3 regions of the Paenibacillus sp. RU5M genome follow, and region 1 is predicted to be linked to each of the others. Evidence: riboswitches for the same ligand, from Rfam matches in the RefSeq annotation. Region 1 holds a riboswitch; each other region holds the start of a gene.
The links. A riboswitch is a leader RNA that binds a small molecule or an ion and turns the genes downstream of it on or off. The one in region 1 is predicted to bind thiamine pyrophosphate.

Region 1 (7,204 bases):
GAGCTTTCGGGCAACCTCCATCTCATGTGTAACGAGTACAATAGTTACCCCCAGCGTTTCATTGACATGACGCAGCACATCCAGAATTCCACTCGTGGTCTGCGGATCAAGCGAAGATGTTGGTTCATCACAGAGCAGCACATCCGGGCGGCTGGCAAGTGCTCTGGCGATGGCAACACGTTGCTTTTGCCCTCCGCTTAACTGCGCAGGATACTGGTTGGCCTTATCTTCAAGTCCGACAAATCTCAATACCTCAAGTCCTCGTGCAACCCGCTCTGTCCGAGAGACGCCAGCGAGTTCCAGAGGCATGCAGACATTGCCACTTACCGTTCGATTGCTGACGAGATTGAAGTGCTGAAAAATCATGCCAATGGACCTCCGTACCTGACGCAGACTCGGCTCACTCATCCGGGTCAAATGCTGCCCATTCACAATGACTTCGCCGTCATCAGGCTTTTCCAATCCATTGAGCATGCGCAGAAGTGTGGATTTCCCTGCACCACTAGAGCCGATAATGCCGTGGATCTCTCCCTGGCCTACTTCTAGAGAAACCGAGCTTAACGCTTCGAATCCCTGATCTTCACGGGACCCACGCTCGTTGTAACGCTTGCTTACCCCGTATAATGAAATCATGGGAGATTCCTCCTGCGATTGATCGTACATGGTCCTTCAAGAACACATGAAGAAAGCCCGCACAGCCGATAACCGGAGCGCGAGCAATCCTGTTTATTCATAATAAATCATCATTCGACATGAAACAAGCTTTAAGGTGAGATATCTGTGTGCAAATCATTAGCATCATATATACTAAACCGTCCGTTGGACGACCCAATATAGACTTCATTTCCAAGCCGGTTCATGGTTCCATTCTTAGCATCCCGATCACGATGTTCCGGGTTTCCCATCACGACGTCATGCACACGGCCGATCAAGGTACCGTCATTTTTATCCATGATCAGGAGATCCTCACCCATCGGTAGCAAAAGCTGATCTTCAATCACCACGTAACTCCCCTGATTGGTAGGGTATTGAAAGGCAGCAATCGTGTTTTGTGCAGTCCAGCGGGTCTCCCCTGTATCATAGGCAAGGGCTGCCGGATAACCGTTCTTGATTACATATAATTGATCGCCCTCCACAAGTGCGCGTTCGATCTTGTTATTCTGCGTCCACCATTTTTTTTCGGTCTTGGGATCATACAAGGTGGTTATGTAATCCTCGTATTCACCATACATTTCCCCGTTGTTGTTCTCTCGAATGAGCACCATGCCGTCATTCAGCACCTCAATTTGCTGTCCAACCCGGGCCGGAAATTGTGCAAGCTTCTGTCCGTTGTTCAGATCAACCAGCACCCACTGGTCATCCAGCAGCATCCAGCGTTCTGGCTGTGCGGGCACAAACGGATCGATACGAGCAATTCCGTCAAAATAAGGATTCCGTTCGGGATGCTCTATCGTTGACTTCCCTGCTGCAATGCTCCACACGGTGCGGCCTGATCGCGGATCAGCTGCAATCAGTTTATCCTTTTCCCAATACATGACATAAGGATCTTCCGCGCTCTTATTCAATAATTCATAACCGGTCGTCAGTTTTCGCTTCCATAATGTTTTTCCGTTTGCACTGTCCAGCACCGTTAACCAGCTATTGCTTGAGCCTTCAACAACCGCGCTGTCCACAATGACGACATTCTTCGCTGCCGTGATCCCATTCAATCTGAAATTTTGCTTGGGGATATACTCCCACTCGACCTTTCCGTTCTTCAAGCCCAGATGGCGTATACGATCCACGTATTTTTTCTTGTCAGGGTCATAATCGGTGTAGATTGTAACGTATTGGCGTCCCGCATCCACCTCTGCCTGCTGTCTTCCAAACCCACCATTGATCGCCCATAATTTCTGGCCGGAATGTCGGTCAAGAGCATATATGGAACCTTCGTAGTACCCCCCGCTAAATCCACCGTCATCCCCTTTCATCAGGAGCACATCCTCCGTTGCTGCTTGTAGAAAGGTGTAATTAATATCCCCCTGATTGGTCCATACCGATTTCCAGGGTAAGGTGGCAGGCAGCATTGTGCCATAGATTTTAGTCGTGAACTGATATTCATCTGAACCACCAAATTCCCAATTAGACACTACACCGTTTCGATCGTCCTGGGGTATATTCCAGCGCGTACGAACCAGCCTGCCGTTCTTGTTAAATGTCACGAGAAAATGAGCATCTGCTCGCTCGTACCGCCAGGTCTTTCCTATGCTCATGGCATAACCCGTATCGTTTAAATTGCCGGAATGCTCTTGCCAATCCGGTTCGCCAAGCCACTGCGCCACCTGTTTTGAGGTCGTTTTTGAATTCAGCACAATATCTATCAAATGACGTATAGTGGACGTGGGCATCGCCAATTGTCTACTGAACCAGCCATCCGCTACCTTGGTATGCTGTGCTACATCCTTTGCCTTAACCCAAAGCAATGCTGGACGATAAGTGGACGATTCCTTGTTCCAGACGCGCGGGGCAATGGACACGCCATACCAGTCCTTCGTCGCTGCAACAATGAACGCCTGCTCTTTCAGGAATGCCCCTGAAGACCATGTTGCCTGACTTCCGGGAAACAGGTACAGCTTGCTGCCCGATTGAAGCTTGAACGTTTGTGGAATGGATTTCGTCAGGCTTCGGCTTTCTTTGGAGGTATACCAGCCAGGTATCCAGAATTCAGTGTAATCGCTACCTTTTAGTTTGACCCATTCCCCGCGAACAGCGTCGATTTGCAAGCTCCCTTGAGCGGAGCTATACCCGTCTATGTCCATCCGATCAGGGGAAACACTGCTCTCGACCACTTGGCTGTAAATAGGTACTCCCTTTGCAACTGTGACCTTATCCCCCTTTTTATAATTAAGCTTCACCGATAGCACTTGCGTTACTGAACCCGAACCTTGCCCCTCCAGCCCCCTGGCATGGTTGTACAACAGCAGTCCCCCCGTAACCAGCACAACTAAGACACCAGCAACGATATTCCACGGGTAGCCCGTCCATTGCCTTTTACGCCCCGTCTTCACGTCAGTCCACTCCAATCATTTGAAGTTATTTCCATTTAAGACGTTTTGAACTAGGAAAAGTTACTGTTACTCCCAAATATATTTACAAGGTACGAAATAATTACAGGTCTCACCTTACATCCAATAGGGTTGAATTATAAGGGAATGTGGTTCCCAATATATAAGCAGCCGTTAACATGATGATAAAATACCCCATAAACCATACATCTGCTGGGGAATACCCGATCTGAATGTAATAGGTCCGGCTCCCGCCTTCCTTGAATCCTTTTGCTTCCATCGCCACCGCCATACGTTGCGCACGGCGAATACTCTGGGCAAGTAGTGGAATTGCATATCGTTTCAGTATGCCGTATACATTCCAGCGGGAGCCATGCTGCCTCCTTCCCCGAATGCGGATGGCATAACGCAGCGTCTGGAATTCATCCAGCAAAATCGGAATCATACGCATAGCCGCCAGAAAACTATAGGCATACTTGGGTGGGAGCCTCCACTGCTGCATGAGGGAATAAAAGAGACGCACAGGCTTGGTCGTCAGACCGAACAACAATCCAGCTGCCGCCATACTTAGGGAACGAAATCCTAGGTGCAACCCGCGGTAGAAGCTCTCTTCGGTAATATGAATCAATCCCCACTGAAACCAGGTGGTCTCCCCTTTACCAAACATGATCATACCTGTGGAAGTTGATATAAATACCAGAATGAACGGAGATGCATACAGCAATAATCTGGGCCATGCGTGACCTGTCCAGCCCAGCAGTAACAGCATGACAACTGCCACATTAGCCATTACATTCAGGTTGTGAATAAGGATGACGAAGACAAACAGCAATGTCAGGAAAATCATTTTCAACCCCGGATTCACCGCGTGAAGCCAAGTCTCACGATGAGGAAACGAGAGCTGCATCCGTTAACCTCCCCTCATGCACCGTCCAGATCCGGGTGCAATAACGCTTCACGATTTCACGGTCATGTGTAACCATCACAATGGCGGTCCCTTCACGCCGCAACCGCTCCAGCTGTGATAACATGGCAAAAGTATTCCGAGCATCCTGTCCAAAGGTAGGTTCATCCAGTAACAAAATACGCTGTTCCCGTACTAGAGCTGATGCTACACTCAGTCGTCGTTTCTGTCCCATCGACAATTGGTATGGATGCCTACCGGACAGCTCACTCAGTCCGAATTGCTCCAGCATGTGATCGGTTCGAATACCTCTTTCTGCGGCAGTTAACTTACCGCTCAGCAAGGAGAATCCCACTTCATCCCGGACTGTATTGGTCACGAATTGAAATTCAGGATTCTGGAATACAAAGGCAATGTGATCTGCAAGCTGCTCGGTTTTTCCGGCCGATTGTCCTTCCACACCATAATGACCTGTCGTTTTTAGAATATTCATCATGGACAGCAATAATGAACTTTTACCTGCCCCGTTAGCCCCGACAATCCCCACCCAATCTCCGTGCCATACCTTGGCCTGCTCCACCTGAATGAATGGCGTTTTTCCGCGCCATCCGGTGAATTGCTGCATTTCCAGTGCTGGTTGGGGCAGCGCAGAGGTTTCCCTCTCCTTATAATCTATACTTTCAGTTTCTGTTGCCCCATAACGAATAAACTCTCCTGTGACCAACGTCTGTGCTTTCGTCTGCCCTCGTTCTTCCCAAACCCCTGGATACCAGATTCCGTATTCCCTGAGCATATTCCGCTCATCTGTAAACACCTGATTCGCCGGGCCATCTGCCACAATCTTTCCTTCAGGCGACAATACGATGATTCGGTCCACCCACTCGACGATTTCATTAATTTTATGTTCTACGATAATGAGTGTTTTGTCCTGTGCAATCTGTTTCACCGTTTCCCATACTTGAGAGGTTCCTTCATCATCCAGCAGTGCCGTTGGTTCATCCAAAAAGAGTACGTCTGGCTCCATGGCCAGAATCGAAGCCATCGCAAGACGCTGCTTCATCCCCTGTGACATGGATTGAATGAGTGTTCGGTTATGTTCAAAGCATAACCCCACCTGTTCCAGATATCGATGGATAAGAGCAGGCATCTGCTCGCGTGGAATATTCCGGTTTTCCAGTACAAAAGCAATCTCTTCATCCGTATATGACATACAGAACTGGGTATCCGGATCTTGAAAAACAATACCGGGCTGCTCAGGCACCTGAATGTCATCACATTTCATCGGAATCTCCACAGATCGCGGAATCAGACCACTCAGAATTTGCAACAAGGTTGATTTGCCAGAGCCGCTTGGTCCAAGCAACAACACTTTCTCCCCTTGACGCACAGAGAGAGACAAGCCTTGGAACACCAAGGCCTTCTCTCCAGGGAACTTACATCTTAGATTCGTAACACCTACCGCTTGCACATTCTCCACTTCATTCATCTAGTCCAGCGCCTCATAATCCTGCTTCGACACCGGTCTAAGGGATCGTGTTACACCTGTAAGCTCCAGCGCTTTGGCGAGATAATAGGTGAATACACCCGCAATCAGAATACTTCCAATGAAGCGGAATCCGATAAACAGCGTGTAGTTCCAAGCCGAGAGGGAATCAATGTACCCATACTGATAATCGAGTACAAGCGAAGCCGCTGCTGCACCAATAGCCGCAAGGCAGGTAACGAACAGATTGCTTTTCCGATACAGAAATGCGGCAAAGAAAATCTCCGCTCCCAGCCCTTGCAGCAGCCCGTATACCAGTGTGGACATGCCCCACTCACTTCCGAGAAAAGCACTCACCGTGGATGCCGCAACTTCTGCCAGAATGGCTACACCTGGCTTCCGAATGATTACAAAGGCAAAGGTGCCCGCCATGAACCACATACCGTAAATCATCTGCTCCGCATGAACGCCGAATGGCTTCATCAGATCATATGTAGGTCCCCATATTTTGTAGATCACCCCGAAGACCACTGCAATCACAATCGTTACCAAAATATCGGTTAACTTCAATCTGTTGCTGCCTACTGCTGTTGACATGTTCTCTACTTCCTTCCTCTGTTTCCCTAGATTTATAAAAAAAACAATAAAACAAACAAAAAAAGCCTCCCCGGTTCACAGGCAGGCCATACGCACAGTTTACAATTCTCACGATGCAACGCATTAGGCAGATATAGAGAAAGAAGAAAACAAACGACACCATCCCCGTCACATCAGAGAAATCCCGTTGCAACCAAGAAACGCTGACATTTATGTTCTATCCCTTATCGCTTACCATTGCTCATCGCAAATTCATGTTCTCTACGCTGGCATTACCCAGATCAGATATACGGTCAGCAGCACAAGGCCGCTCTCTCAGCCCAACTTCATTGAGCACCCGGTTCACTTATTTCATTGCTTCTACTGTACAACACATGGGTATTTGTGACAATCCCGATAAGAAAAAATCAGTTTAAACTAGAAGAAAGAGTGATTAACTATATGTCTCATTTATGCGTCATATACCTCTGCTTCAAGAAATAACGTCTCTGTAATTCGTTACATCTCAGAAAGATGCAAATGAGAGCGAATAACGGGTGCCAGGTTCATTAGACCAAGATAACGCGAACAAGGGATGTCCCCGTCATATTCATGAGGACATCCCCTTTAATTGTTATGCTTCATATCCTTTAGAGGAAAATTATTGAGAAACGGTAAGCTCTGTTTTAATATTGAGTATTCCCGGATTGACTTGTTTTGCCCGATGCAAAGCCTTTAAACAAGGTCGGTACTTTGGAGTAACGGGTATTTGTAATTTTCCCTTGCGATGTACTGCTGTCCGTACGCATAATAGAATCTTTGACATTGGAAATGTCTGAGTTGTCGAGCGTCATGTTCACGGCGAAGGTTGTTCCGCCATTCTGACGTACCAGCTTGCCAATATCGTCTGCACGGAAATTTTTAATGTTAATCGTTCCGGCTGCATTCATTTGAAATACTTTATCATAGGCCTTGTAAGCTGCACCACCAGTGATGTTAACCGTTCCGGCTGATTTCAGAGTCAGAGCGTCCTCACCGACATCCTCCCAAATCACATTTGATATCGTGCAGTTACCATAACAATGAACACCGTCAGCTGCAGGTGAACCGATAATCACATTTTTGAGCGTGGCGCCTGCCTCCAACCGAAATACCGGCTTCTGATCTTCCGCTTGAGATCCATCTCCCAGGGTGGAA
Region 2 (7,204 bases), on a different contig from region 1:
CAGGGCGCAAACACTCCAGAATCGATCAGTTTCTATACAGGCAGACGTTCATTCGTAAAGTCGCGATGTTGTTCGTGGCCAAACCTGGCAGTACCAATTACAGTCAAACCGTAAGACTGATGCGGGAAAGTAGCTCGGAACTGAAATATGAATGGCTGGCGATACGAAGGCTGATGTTATTTGTAAGTTGTTTTGTCCTGACCATTGGATGTGTCTTTCTGCTGCATCAGGTTGAACGAAATCATATTTTACATGATCCTGTGAGAGATGACCGGATGTTTGGCGCGATGGGAGAGGCGGAGTTGAAGCAGGCTACCGAGAAGACAAGCTTGGATCAAGCTGTACTCGAGCGCATCGAAATGAAGCGAGGAGCAACTTTTGATGAGATATCCAATGCATTGCAGTCCGTAAATCCCGTTCCACTGGAGCATGATGCACAGACTGAAACTATCGCACGCATCCTGCAGAAGCTGGAAGGTTACAACAAGCAATATCTCCACTGGTGGGAGTTAATTATTGCAATGATGATAGGTTTAGCGGGTTATCACATGCCGATCTGGCTCATGATGTTCCAGCGCAAGATGAGAAGCATGGACATGAGGCATGAAATCTATCAGTTTCAGACGGTTATCTCAATCTTGCGAGAGATGGACCGTATGTCTGTAGAGGAAATACTGGAATGGCTCAATCGCTTTGCTGTTATTTTCAAAAGACCACTGCAAAAATGTCTGTTGCACTTTGAACATGGGCCGGAGCATGCACTTGAACAATTGAAAGAAGATGCAGGTCTGCCTGAATTTCAGCGTTTGGTTGAAAAACTGCAACTTGCACTTGGGAAAATTTCGATTCGAGAGGCATTTGATGATCTGGATAGTATGATGGCCTTTTATTTTGAACAACGGAAGCAGGAATACACCAAGATGATTGATGTTAAAGCATCATGGGGAAGAATGATCGGGTTTACACCGATGTATGCCCTGATCTTCCTCTATCTGGTCATTCCGCTGGTAGGCATGAGTTTCCTGCAAATGAACATTTATTATGAACAGATTCAGAAACTGTAACGACCATGTACGTCACAGTCTGAAATAAATTAAAAACGAAATAGGAGGATTTATCATGAACAATGCATCAAGCGCTTTAAAGGTGGCAGCAGGCATCTTTCTGACCATCGCCCTTATTACGATTGTGGTTCTATTGTTTATTTCGGCTCAGGAGGCAACCAAAACGGCACAGAACAATTTTGCCGATATTCAGACCGAGTTGTCCCAAGCTGCATTTACCGTGTATGACGGAACAACCATTAGTGGATCACAAGTCACAAACGCGTTGCGTAAATATGCGGACAAGGATCAGTTCGGTATTCAAGTTATTACAGGTAAAAACAAGGGAGGTCAATGGTATGGCAATCAGTTGAACATATCCCAGGATCTCAATAATGCAGATTACGGTTCAGTGATTTCTCCAGATGATAAAGTAGGGATTATTAATCAAACTATGAGTGAAAAAGACAACCAATATGTCAATCCAAGTGGTAAATTCAAAGCAATTATCGTAAAAGACAGATCCAATGTGGTAAGAGGGCTTATTTTCCAGCAATCCTGACAGGAGTTGGTTTAACATGTCCCAGAATACACAGCAGCTCATGTTGTTCTGTACGGCGGTTGTCCTATTTGTGACAGCCTGCCTGTATGGGCAGCAGAATGTTCGGGTTCTATCAGACGTTTTGAATCACTTGGTGCAGACGACAGCAGATATGGAAGGACGGCTTAATACCACTCTGCGTATAAGTGAGCCAATCCGTTATAGTGGTGCGGAAGTGTTGCACACTGTGAGGCAAATGACAGGGACAACGGTCAGCGTGGAGGTGGACGGGATTGCATATGTCATTGATCCCCTTGTAAACAGAAGAGGAACCATTCCTGTCCAGCTTGCTGCTTCGTATAGACCCGAGTTCATAAGAAGTGAGGCTGGCGAACTGCTGAAGATTGCATTTTGGAAGGAGGCCAGTACACCTTGATTAACGCTGCATCCAAGCTGCTTGCTGTTTTGCTGGCAGTGATTTTGCTTTATGTATATCCGGCAGCAGAGACTGCAGATCGACAGGATGACATGGCACGCATGACCGTTGTTCAGACGGTTACCCGTTTTGTTGATGCAGTCAGAACAAAGGGATACATTTCCCCTGTCATGTATACAGAATTCGAAGAACAGATGGCCCGAACGGGGAATGCCTATGAGATTTCCATGGAGCATTTGCACAAAAAATATGTTCCTCATTACTCAGATCCGATGGATCAGAGCACATTTTCTGGCACCTATGAAACTGTACAAGATGGCTATTATTCAGCCCAAATTAAAGCAAAGCTGTTTCCTTCGTCCGGTGTGCTAGCTTTAGACGATCCTGGGCGCAGATATACACTGGCAATGGGGGATTTCTTCACTGTAACCGTCAAAAATACCAATCGCACACCTGCCATGTTGATTCGTGAGTGGTTGAACGGGTCTGCACAGGCTGCAGCCGTGTTTACCACATATGGGGGTATGGTGCTCAATGAAGATTACTGATCTTTCTATTGTGTTTGTGCTTATCTTTTTACCTATATTCTGGGTTATTTCTCATAATACAGACAATGCCCAAGAGGCACAATATTTAAGCAATCGATATAAGATGGCACTTCAGACTGCTGTACTGGATGCAGGGGCTGTGATGCATCAAAATGAGAAGCAAGACGATGAAGCAGGGTATGATTCGACCAAATTTGTAAAAGCGGACAAAGAGCTTGCCTTGACTACCTTTACCCAAACACTGGCGCTAAATATGGGGATTCAGGATGATCCTGCTGCTATACGGGCCATGTTTAATTACATTCCTGCAATGGTCGTGCTGGATTATGATGGTTATTATATTTTGGCGAACGAAACTGAGATGACGGGTGATCTTGAAGATTCATTCCGGCAAGTTTGGAGTCCTAAAAAGCCCTATACATATTCTGATTCAAATGGTAGCAGTATTAACTTCACACTCGATGGGTATGTGTATGCCTATGATGCAGGCTTGGGCATGTGGGTTGAGGGTTTCCAGAAAGAACTGGCCTCCAGCACACAAATCCCTCTGCTTCAGAATGCCGAGACGTTTGAGCAGGTCAGACGAGGCCGAATCGTGACAAGTGTGCAGGAAGATTTGGCAGATGTTATTAACCGGCATAATGAGTTTGCAAGAAGGAATGGCGTTTCCTACACCTTTACCATGCCTTTGATTTCTCAGGAAGACTGGTACAATTCGATTAATGATACGGGGCTGATGGCGTTTATTCAGGGAATACCTGTAGGTAACCAAAAGATTAACAATTATGCCATTGGTGGTGGCAGACTGGTGAAGAAAACAGCGATCGTTGGCGGAGTTGATCCTGTAAGTGGAATTAAATACTATTACCCTTCCACATGTAGCAATGGTTACAGAGCCGAAGAAGTGTTTACAAATGCCAAACAAGCGGCAGCACAAGGTTATTTTGAGTATAACTGTTCCATAAATTAAAGGCAGTTTGTTTGTAATATAAAAGCGAGGTTGCATGAGATGTTTACATTACTTTCAGAAAAGGCGACACCTGTGCTAAAATAGGGTTTCGGAACGATAGTAATGTCCAATAGATAGGAGCAACCTCATCTTATGAGTTTATTGTCAGTAGAGAACGTGAGTCACAATTTTGGAGACCGCACGTTATTTAAAAATGTATCTTTTCGTTTACTTGCCGGAGAGCGTGTAGGTCTTGTTGGTGCAAATGGTGTGGGTAAGTCCACACTGATGAACATTCTTACCGGGAAATTGTTAAAGGACGAAGGGAAGGTCGAATGGACCCCAAAAGTTCGTTATGGATATCTGGATCAGCATACCAAGCTCACGCCTGGAAAAACGATTCGTGATGTGCTTAAGGATGCGTTCCTGCCCTTGCTTGAGTTGGAAAAAGAAATGATGTCTATTACGGATCAGATGGCAGACGCCGATCCGGACAAGCTCGAATTGTTGCTGGAAGAAATGGGTGACATTCAAGAGCAATTGGAGCAAGGTGATTTTTATCTGATCGATGTGAAAGTGGAAGAGATGGCGAATGGACTTGGATTGTCCGCCATCGGTCTAGATCGTGATGTGGCCGCGCTTAGTGGTGGTCAGCGTACGAAGGTATTGCTTGCCAAGCTTTTACTGGAGAAACCCACAGCTCTTTTGTTGGATGAGCCGACGAACTATCTCGATGTGGAACACATTGAATGGCTGACGCGTTACCTGAAGGATTACCCGTATGCGTTTATTCTGATTTCGCATGATACAGAGTTTATGAATGAGGTCGTTAACGTTATTTATCATCTGGAATTTGCCAAGTTGACGCGTTATGCAGCGAACTATAACAAATTCCTTGAAATGGCCGACATGAATAAGGCGCAACATATTGATGCTTATGAGAAACAGCAAGAGTTTATCAAGAAGCAGGAAGATTTCATTCAGCGGAACAAAGCCCGCGCTTCCACTTCCGGTCGTGCCAAGAGCCGTGAGAAGCAGCTCGGCAAGATTGAACGGATTGATCGTCCAGACGAAGCGGCCAAACCCACATTCAAATTCAAGGATGCCCGGGCGAGTAGTAAAACCGTCTTTGAGGGTATTGATTTTGAAATCGGATATTCATATGCATTATTGCCTAAAATGACGATGACTATTGAGCGTGGCGAGAAAATTGCCATTGTTGGATGTAACGGTGTAGGTAAATCCACACTGCTCAAGACGATCTTGGGGAAAATCCCACCAATTAGCGGTAAGACTTTCTTGGGGGACTATCTGGAAACAGCCTATTTCGAACAGGAAGTACGTGCAGGTAATATTACCCCGATCGAAGATGTGTGGAATGAGTTTTCTCATCTGACACAGAATGAAGTCCGGGGCCATCTCGCACGTTGTGGATTAAAAAATGAGCATATCACCCGCCCGCTTAACGCGCTTAGTGGTGGTGAACAAGCCAAGGTTCGTTTATGTAAGCTTCTGATGCGTGAAAGTAACTGGATTTTGTTCGATGAGCCTACAAACCATTTGGATGTAACCGCTAAAGCAGAGCTGAAACGTGCCCTGCAGGAATTCAAGGGTACCGTGCTGCTCGTATCCCATGAACCTGAATTTTATGAAGGTTGGGTAACCAAAACGTGGGATGTTGAAGCTTGGTCCGACAAACAATAGTTTCTACGAAATTCTTTGCACCAGAAACAGCAACTTCGTTAACTACATGACTTCAGCAATGGTGAACAACGTAATTCATGGAAATGTACGGTGACAAAAAAAGGTGTCTATGGTAACATAGGCTACAGCTTCATATGAACACTAGGGGGGCCGCACGATGCGGCTGAGATGGAAGAATGCGATTCCGGACCCTTTGTACCTGATCTGGATCATACCAGCGTAGGGAAGTGGCGCGTTTCAGCTAATGACAAAGAGCTTTATCGTTGACTTTGCGATATTGCCTGCAAGATGAATCATGCAGTTCTATGTATACAGCGTTGCGACTATGGATGGTTTCTATAGTTGTTGTGCGTTATGTATAGAGTAATTGCATGCGACAGTCATTCAGTTGATCCATGAATTTTAAATTCGTGGCCACTCCCCTACGGGAGTGGCTTTTTTGTTGTTGTATATCAGCTTAAATCATGCAAGAGGAGGGCGAATAGGACGGTAATCTTCCACGAACATGTAATAACAAGATCATTCGAACTGCATGTGGTTTCACCAGGTACAGGAGACTTGGGCTCTTTTCTGAATATTGCTAAGGGTATATGGCGGTGGGTCGATTATATCCACATTCGGGAAAAAAAGCTGACCCTTGAAGAACAGATGTATTGGGCGCAAGGTCTAAAAACACAAGGTGTTCCATCTGACCGAATCATTATGAATGGCTCAGATCAGCTGGATCAATATGCTTCAATTGGTGGTGTGCATTGGGGTCAAGCAGTTACTCGCAGCTATGATAAGGATGAGTTGAGGAGAGTCGATCGGCTGCGCGTAGGCATATCGGTTCATTCTCTGGAAGAAGCAAAAGTTGCAGAAGAACAGGGAGCGGATTATCTCTTTTATGGGCATGTCTATGCTTCAAATAGTAAACCGAATTGCGAACCCAGAGGGCTAAGTGCGTTAGCTGAGGTATGCTCTAATGTTTCGATTCCCGTGATCGCGATTGGCGGGATTAGTCATGAGAATATTGCTGCCATTCGAACTGCTGGTGCTAGAGGAGCCGCTGTAATTTCAACGATTTGGACGACCGATAAGCCGGAAGTAGCTGCCGCTTCATTGCGACAGGCGATCACGGATTCAGACAAGTACGCCGGACCAAGGAGATGAAGATCTTGAGAGAGGAAGCAAGAAGTCGAAGCAGGAATCGTTCAGGCTATCATCCAGGAATAGTTTCGGGAAGTAAAGTTGGAGCGGAAGTTGGAGGCAAGCTTCATGCAGAAACCATTATTGTAGGTGGAGGAGTTATCGGATGTGCCATCGCATGTGAACTCGCTACTCGAGGCCATGACGTTCTTCTGGTTGAGCGGGCGCGGATCGCTGGGGGAACTTCCTGTGCAGCCGCAGGCATGCTTGCTGCTGATAGTGAGGAATTCACTCATGCTGTAATGGCAAAGCTTGCAAGGCAGAGCAGAGCTTTGCTTCATGAGCAGAAGGAACGGATCAGTTCGCTTAGCGGAGTGGAAATGGGGCTGCAACAGCATGGATTTATTACTCCTTTTCGTTCATACAGTGAGGTCAGCAGTTACAAGAATGATCGTAGATCGTCTACCTTATCTACAGAACATATTTGGTGGGATCGTATTTCTGTCCAACAGGAAGCTTCATGGTTAAACAGGGATACGTATGGAGCATTTCACAGACCTTCCGAGAGCGAGGTTCTTCCTGTCAACTTAACGCAGGCTTATGTCAGATCGGCTCAAGCCATGGGTGCAAGGGTGATGGAAGGTGTACAGGATGTCCGTTTGCATACTGATGTGAATGGAGTGCAAGGGATCGAGACTTCAATAGGAACGATGACATCGAGAAATGTCATTATTGCTACAGGGTTACATGGTGAAGAATTGATGAGACATGTGGGTCTGAAATCGCCTGTTTTACCAGTAAAGGGGGAGATTGCAGCCGTGCAATTTTCTCCCCACCATGCCGGGTACAGGCCAG
Region 3 (7,204 bases), on a different contig from region 1:
AATATCGCGATCACGATGATCATGTATGCTGATATGATGTTGCTTCCTTTATACCTCCAAAATGCACGGGGTTACACTGCATTGGAGTCCGGATTATTATTGCTTCCGGGGGCGCTTGTCATGGGCTTCCTGATGCCGATTACGGGTAGATTGTTTGACCGGTTTGGCGCAAAATGGCTGGCGATTATTGGGATGGTCATTACGATTGTAACGACTATCGGGTTCATCGATCTAACCGATTCTACCAGTTATACTTACCTGGTGTTAATGTCAACAGGTCGCAGAATTGGTATGGCCTTGCTCATGATGCCTATCCAAACGGCAGGGTTGAATCAACTGCCTCCAAGACTTGGGCCACACGGTACAGCGATATCCAACACCGTGAGACAAGTGGCTGGCGCTGTGGGTACTTCATTGCTCGTAAGTGTAATGACCAGTCGCACAACGGCACATGTACAGGATATGGTGGCAACGGGCGCAGCCAAAGGTTTAACCCAGCAGCAATTGGGAATGGAATCCATGATCCAGGGAATTAATGATGCTTACGTTGTCATTATCGGCATTGCCGTTCTTGGATTGCTCCTTTCCTTCTTCATCAAACGTACCAAACAAGCGACGGAGGAAGACTCCAAACAGCCTGTAAGACAAAAAGTCTCGATGAATACAAATTAAGAGCAATATTTACATGAATTACATCATGTAGAGCCTATTGTATCTTATATAAAAAGCGGCAGATCAGGACACTAAGCTTTACGTCCAATCTGCCGCTTTTTTGTGGTGTATTACATAATATAAATGAACAATTTGCCTGCACACGTAAGTAAGAACAGCTGCGTTAACTCGTTCTCTCCATGAGGATCTGCCTGAATTGTTCGAGATACGATCTGCAGTCTTTGACAATCCTGTTTGCCTCACACTGAAGAGAAGACGATTCAAATTCCGTTTGAAACGCCTGTAGCGTTACTTCCAACATGGAGATATTGATCTCTTTCTGCTCAACTAAAACAAGCAGCCCTTTGGTCAGTTCTTTCGCTTTAATAGGTACTTCCAATTGGAGAATAGAATGACTGAATTTCTGAAGACCTGCAATCAGGTTATTTTTATCCAACACAATTTCTTTGGAATCAGGAGCGATCATCAAAAGACTTGGAAAATCTATAATATGCTCTTGTCTTTCCAGCATGGAGCGAAGCAAGATTTCAATGTAGTTCAGGATTTTGGGCACAAGATGGTTCCAATCCGGTTGGTCAAGATGGAAGTTTCTCCACATGTTCGAGATTTGATGGATCATGCCAAAACCAAAAATAGCCCCTTCATAAGCAAAAGGTTTTAATTCTTTACCAAATACCTGTACCAGTCGTTCAGATAACCAATTTAACTGTATGCGAGTCAAGTTTTTCAGATCGCATTCTCCAGAGTAGAAGCCTGTCCAGAATAGCTCCACAACAAGCTTTTTTTCTGGCAAAATCATCGGCACCATAATCTGATCCACCAGTAAATCAAAATCGGAAGCATAGCTTTGGCTCTCCAAATCTTTGCGAATCATCATATCTTCCTGTACACGTTGCTCCAGAATGGCAAGAATACAATCATCCTTCGAGCCAAAGAATTTATAAAATGTTCCTTTGGACACACCTGACTCGTCTAGGATCATTTGTATGGAGGTGTTGGTCACTCCATGTTTCCCAAAGAGTACAAGCGCTGAGTCCAATAACATTTGTTTCCGCTTATTCATAAGTTCCCCCTGGATGATTTAGGTGGTTCACGTTACGATATCTAATAACCTATTGCAAATCCACTGCAAACATCATATGTTCCTTCCAAATCCCCTTGATTTTAATATTCTGCCGGTCCGTCTCCTGAAAGCCCGCCTTGCGAAGCACTCGAATCGATCCGGCATTGTCAGGCAGCGCACCTGCCTCCACTCGTTTTATACCCGCTTCATTCATAGCAAAATCCAGTGCTAGCTGAAGGGCTTCACTCATATATCCCTTGCCATTCTGCACCTGATCGAGCACATAACCAACAATCCATTTGGTGGTGGAATCCAGTTCAAGCTCGAACAGAGAGATCTCCCCAATAAGCTCATGCGTATGGTTCAGAAAGATCCCGAAAGAGTACCGTTTCCCCTCTTCCCTCGCCTTGTTCCAACCTTCGAGAAGGGCTACTTGGCCCTCCAATGTATAGAATGTATCCGATCGTTCGCTTGCCGATATTTCTTCGAAAATAGCCCGGTTACGGAACTGCAAATCCAGTAGCCCAGCAGCGTCTTCCACGTTCAAAAATCGTAAATAGATGCGTTCTCCACGATTGTCCATCTGTATGTTCATCCTTATCTCTGGTTGTAGTAGATTGCATTCATCAGAAGTACGAGAGTTGCCGTTTATAAGCCATATCCCAGAATAGATATTCAAATTCAACACTTCTTCTGAATATGTCTTCAATGGCCTCCAGTTCCTGCTCGGTTTTATGTTCGCATAATGCATCCAGTGTATCATAGAACCATTTGAATGAGTCGCGGAATTCATCACTTGCATAATTTTCGATCCAAGTCTGATAGAAATTGCCCTCTAATGAATCTCGATATTGTTCTTTTAATCTTGTGGCATAGTCGTAATACGTCCACGCACAAGGGAAAATGACGGCGATGATTTCGGCAACCCCACCTGTTTGTGCAACACTCATCATATTCGACGTATAGGCCTTGTTATAAAGAGAGGGTTTGACAGTATGATTTTCATCCAGCGTAATCCCAAATTCATTCATATAATTTCGATGCAAATCCATTTCTTCGTACAGAATAGCGTGTTGAATAACCGTAAAGTTCGTCATCATTTTTTCATCTGTCGCCTTGACCGCACCCATGGCAAAAATCTTCGCATATTCAATCAGATATGTATAGTCCTGAAGAAGATAAAACTTAAACGCTTCCTGATCCAGTGTGCCTTTCCCCATTTCATGTAAAAAAGGATGGTTGTATCCATCTTCCCATACGTTTCTGGACTTATCTTTTAACGTTCTTGAAAATGACATGATCATTTCTCCTTGTATTAAAATTATAATGTCCCCGCTTCACATCCAGCTATCGCGTTCTGTCATCCAAAATGCAGACCAAAAAGCCCTTGTCCTATTTTCGGCAAGGGCAAAATAACATGAGTACATGTCATTTGCTCCCTACGTCAGTATTAACTAACAGGTTCAAAGGGTCAGGTTTTAACCTTCTCAACTGCGAACAGTCCCCCTGCAAATAGCTCAGGCTTATTACAACATGTGTTTTTCCAAATGTCAATCCATTCCTATTAATCTTCAAGTTCCCCTAAATCTTCTTGCAACTTCTTAAGTCGGGTGCGGATATCCTTAATCATACTTTGCAATTTGTTTAACTCATCTACCCATTTTTGCTCATTAGAGACGTTCGTCGCTGAATTTGAATGATACGCCGGAGACGTCTTTAACTTGTTTAAATCCGATTCGTAACCCCTCCGCTCTTCCTCGGCTTTTGCTAATTCCTCCTCGGTGATGCCAATCTGGTGCTCCAGATAAATAATGTCTGATGAGTTACCGTGAGTTAAGCGCTGTGAATACGTCATCGTTCACCTCATTTCTGATGATCCATTGCTTTTCCAAGGTCATATGGCTGAATATCGATATCCAATTTCATACCCAGAGCCAATTTGGCCAGTTGACTTCCAATAAAAGGCCCCATCGTGAGACCAGACGCTCCAAGCCCGTTGGCTGTGATTAAGCCATTCCAACCAGGAACAGCACCCATTACCGGAAGAAAACCTGGTGTAAACGGACGGAAACCTACTCTTACTTCCTGAAACGTGCTATCGGCTAAACCTGGAGCCAGTTCCAATCCTTTATTCAAAATTTCCTGCATTCCGCCTGCGGTTACTCTTATATCATAGCCTTCAATATCATTTTCGTGAGTCGCCCCGATCACAATCTTCTGTTGATCAAAGGCTAACAGATATTGATCCGAAGGAGGCATGACCACAGGCCATTTCCCAGTGTCTTCTCGATCATGAACCTGCAAATGCATAATTTGCGCCTTCTGATAATGAACCTTAAAATCAATGCCCAAGGGCTTCAACAGTTCACTAGCCCAAGCGCCGGCACACACAATAACCTCGTCAGCCGATATGACTTGACCGTCAACAACCACTCCAGTTACTCGGTCCGATTCATATTGAAGTGTCGCGTCCCCATTAATCAGGACCGCTCCATTTCGCTGTGCCGATCGGATTAAGGCATCACGCAGTGCACGTCCATCGATACGCGCAGCACCACTGATGTAGACGGACTGAAAGTTCTCCTCCAGGAGAGGAAAACGCTCATGGGTTTCTTTTGCATCCAGACGGGTAATATCGGCAATCTCCGGTGCATCTTCTTTACGAAGGTGTGCTCGCTCCTGCATCTTGTTGATTTTCTCTACTTCCGTATGAATACTAAGAGCACCCACTTGAGCGTAACCCGTTTCCGTTTCCCCTTCACTCTTGAGTTCTTCAATCAAACCGGGATAAAAACGTGCACCCGCCTTGGCAAGCTGATACCAATCCTGATTACGGCGCTGAGATAACCAGGGACAGATGATCCCGGCAGCAGCATCCGTAGCCTGCCCTCGATCTTTCCGGTCTATAATAAGAACTTCCGCACCCCGTTTTGCCAATTGATATGCTGTGGAAGCCCCAAGAATTCCTGATCCTACGACGATGACTTTCTTCATGACTGCATCCCTTTCCTAAATCACTGTATCCATTATAGCGTATACTGTTTGGTCTGATAATGGCAAGGCATCGACATGATGATACATAATCCTAAAAGGTTTTCGATAAGTCGTTCATCGAAGTAAATAGTTCGTTTAAATTAATGTTATTTATGTAATATAATTCAAATCAGGTTTCTTTTAACTCTGTATCCGCGCCATTTACGCACACGACCTTTAACGAAATGAGGAATAACACAACGATGCCGAAACCTAGTACGGGGAATTCACTGGATACCGATATGCCGCTTATGATTACAGGTCAAAACCAGCTGACCGTAGATGAATTAATGAATTGGAACGGCCATTCACGGGATTACAGTATTGTGCAGTGTATCGGGGGAACAGGGAAAATTGCAGCCCAAAATCATGAGTTTTCGATTCGGAAAGGAACAGCTCTTATTATGTTCCCGGAGGTCACATACCGTTACGACAATCTGAGTGATTCATTGTTGTTCGATTGTTTGTCCTTTAATGGCTATTTATTGCCCCGGTTTCTGCATACCTTGCAGATCGGGGAGCTGCGCGCCTTCAAGCCGGATGGGATGCTTCATATCCTGTTGCATGAAATAACGTTGGCGCTACAGTCCCGGCACAAGGATCAGATCTGGCACGTATCCGCATTGCTATACATGCTACTGGTCAGGTTAACCATTGATGGAGATCGTTATGGTGCTTATGAACGCTCGGATGCCCGATTAAAGCTGGGTGGACTGGTTACTTTTATCAAGCAAAATTATGATCAGGATATCTCGCTCTCCATGCTGGCTCAGCAAATGGACGTCACCGAACAGCATTTGAATCGGATATTCAAAAAGGAATTCCAAATGACTCCGCTTGATTATCTGACACGGTATCGGTTATTGAAAGCCAAAGAAATGCTCGTCCATGACGCCGGAATAACGGCCCACGAGATTGCCCGGGCTGTTGGTTTCAACAGCGCCAGTTATTTTGGATCCGTATTCAAAAAATATGAAGGAATCTCCCCTATCGAGTTACGCAAGCAATACCAGAGTTAAAGGATTTCCATCGTGATCTCTGCCAGCGAGGTTAACCGCAGATCATACTTCGAGAATTCCAGATTACGCGTTACCTCGTTAGGCACAATGACACAGCGAATCCCCGCGGCTTTGGCTGCCTTCAGTCCATTCGGTGAGTCTTCGAACACAACCGCTTCGGATGCCCCGATCCCGAGACTCTCCAGGGCGAGCAGATACAATTCCGGGTCCGGTTTAACCCTCTTGACGTCCTCGGCTGTATGAATGACATCGAATAGTTCGAAAATGCCGAGTGTGCGCAAATAACCATGAACCCAATCCCGGGTAGAGCTGGAAGCAACGGCAAGTTGAATTCCCTTTTTACGGGCAGACCGGAGCAACTCATGCACGCCTGGAAGAATTGCTGCCTGTCCCAGGTATGCTTCGTATTTCTGTTCAGAGAGCAACTTGATATGATCGTGATCGATCGGTTTTTGCAGCGCTTGCTCCAGGTATAGAAAAGGATGAAATTCTTCAAACGATGTTCCTACGTTTTTCGACCAAAGCTCCAGCCCAAGTTCAAGTCCATGCTCTTTATAAATATCGCGAAAAGCATAGAACCAGGGAGTCTCCGTGTCCACAATAAGTCCATCAAAATCCAAAATAAAGGCTTTTACCATTCCGCTTTTCTCCCTCCAATGATCAGCCGATTGGCGGGAAAATGGGCTTAGAAGCGTGCAGTCACGTCCGGACGGGTAACATTCATCGATAAGAAGTGACAGGTGCATCCCGTTCCGGCTGGTGACTGTCCAACAATTCCAGCCCGGATCTCCCCCTCTATCGGCATGCCGAAATATCGAATTAATTTCCACTCCACCCCATCGGGTGAATAAAAAAATGAAATGCAGTCCTCCACTTTGCGTATGCGCAGATAAGGATTCGTTACGGGAACTTCAACCGAATTGCAATCGTCGGATGAACCTTCCTTCGTTACTACCGACACAATGGTAGCCGCTTTTCCATCATACTCAAAACAAAGCTTGCACCAGTTTCGCTCATCCGCCATCACCATCAAACATCCGGAATCATACTGATGTTGCATGTTCACGGTTAGCTGGGTCGTCATTTCGAAATCATTAGGCACCGGCATCGACAGAAATGGCGCGGTTGCACGGATGTGTTTACCCGCTGGGTCCTGGAAAAAGTCCGTATCAGCCTGAGCTTCTACAATTAGAACGCCTTGATCGGTATAAGACCAGATCTTCGGCTCATTAATCCAGTTCATTTGGTTTCTTGTTTCTGTTGCAAATACGTTTGTCATTTCTATGCCTCCCAGGTTCATTTTCTGTATTATATATTCGTTCGTTATACAGAAAACCCCTTCTCCTACATATTTTTGTAAGAACTGATCACTTGGGAGTGTTTCTGGGGATCAGGGAGGAATAACATAATGACCATG

Region 2: it holds a riboswitch for thiamine pyrophosphate, as region 1 does, so the genes downstream of both, CRO25_RS03290 (thiamine phosphate synthase) here and CRO25_RS10805 (ECF transporter S component) in region 1, are expected to answer to the same signal.
Region 3: it holds a riboswitch for thiamine pyrophosphate, as region 1 does, so the genes downstream of both, tenA (thiaminase II) here and CRO25_RS10805 (ECF transporter S component) in region 1, are expected to answer to the same signal.

Annotation. Positions count from the first base shown of each region.
Region 1 is NZ_OBQM01000003.1:16,200-23,403, reverse strand. Features, by position in the region: gene CRO25_RS10825 (methionine ABC transporter ATP-binding protein) at 1-633, opposite strand, end outside; gene CRO25_RS10820 (PQQ-binding-like beta-propeller repeat protein) at 765-3,047, opposite strand; gene CRO25_RS10815 (energy-coupling factor transporter transmembrane protein EcfT) at 3,157-3,951, opposite strand; gene CRO25_RS10810 (ATP-binding cassette domain-containing protein) at 3,926-4,972, opposite strand; partial or broken gene CRO25_RS34270 (ATP-binding cassette domain-containing protein) at 4,994-5,344, opposite strand; gene CRO25_RS10805 (ECF transporter S component) at 5,435-6,028, opposite strand; TPP riboswitch at 6,270-6,380, opposite strand; gene CRO25_RS10800 (pectate lyase) at 6,694-7,204, opposite strand, start outside.
Region 2 is NZ_OBQM01000001.1:681,909-689,112, forward strand. Features, by position in the region: gene CRO25_RS03260 (hypothetical protein) at 1-1,064, shown strand, start outside; gene CRO25_RS03265 (hypothetical protein) at 1,120-1,605, shown strand; gene CRO25_RS03270 (hypothetical protein) at 1,622-2,020, shown strand; gene CRO25_RS03275 (hypothetical protein) at 2,017-2,568, shown strand; gene CRO25_RS03280 (hypothetical protein) at 2,555-3,538, shown strand; gene CRO25_RS03285 (ABC-F family ATP-binding cassette domain-containing protein) at 3,671-5,221, shown strand; TPP riboswitch at 5,355-5,464, shown strand; gene CRO25_RS03290 (thiamine phosphate synthase) at 5,756-6,373, shown strand; gene thiO (glycine oxidase ThiO) at 6,379-7,204, shown strand, end outside.
Region 3 is NZ_OBQM01000002.1:30,370-37,573, forward strand. Features, by position in the region: gene CRO25_RS06005 (DHA2 family efflux MFS transporter permease subunit) at 1-672, shown strand, start outside; gene CRO25_RS06010 (TetR/AcrR family transcriptional regulator) at 836-1,735, opposite strand; gene CRO25_RS06015 (GNAT family N-acetyltransferase) at 1,785-2,318, opposite strand; gene tenA (thiaminase II) at 2,362-3,033, opposite strand; TPP riboswitch at 3,155-3,253, opposite strand; gene CRO25_RS06025 (hypothetical protein) at 3,300-3,590, opposite strand; gene CRO25_RS06030 (FAD-binding oxidoreductase) at 3,599-4,729, opposite strand; gene CRO25_RS06035 (AraC family transcriptional regulator) at 4,972-5,787, shown strand; gene CRO25_RS06040 (HAD family phosphatase) at 5,784-6,425, opposite strand; gene CRO25_RS06045 (DUF1349 domain-containing protein) at 6,473-7,066, opposite strand; gene CRO25_RS06050 (MFS transporter) at 7,132-7,204, opposite strand, start outside.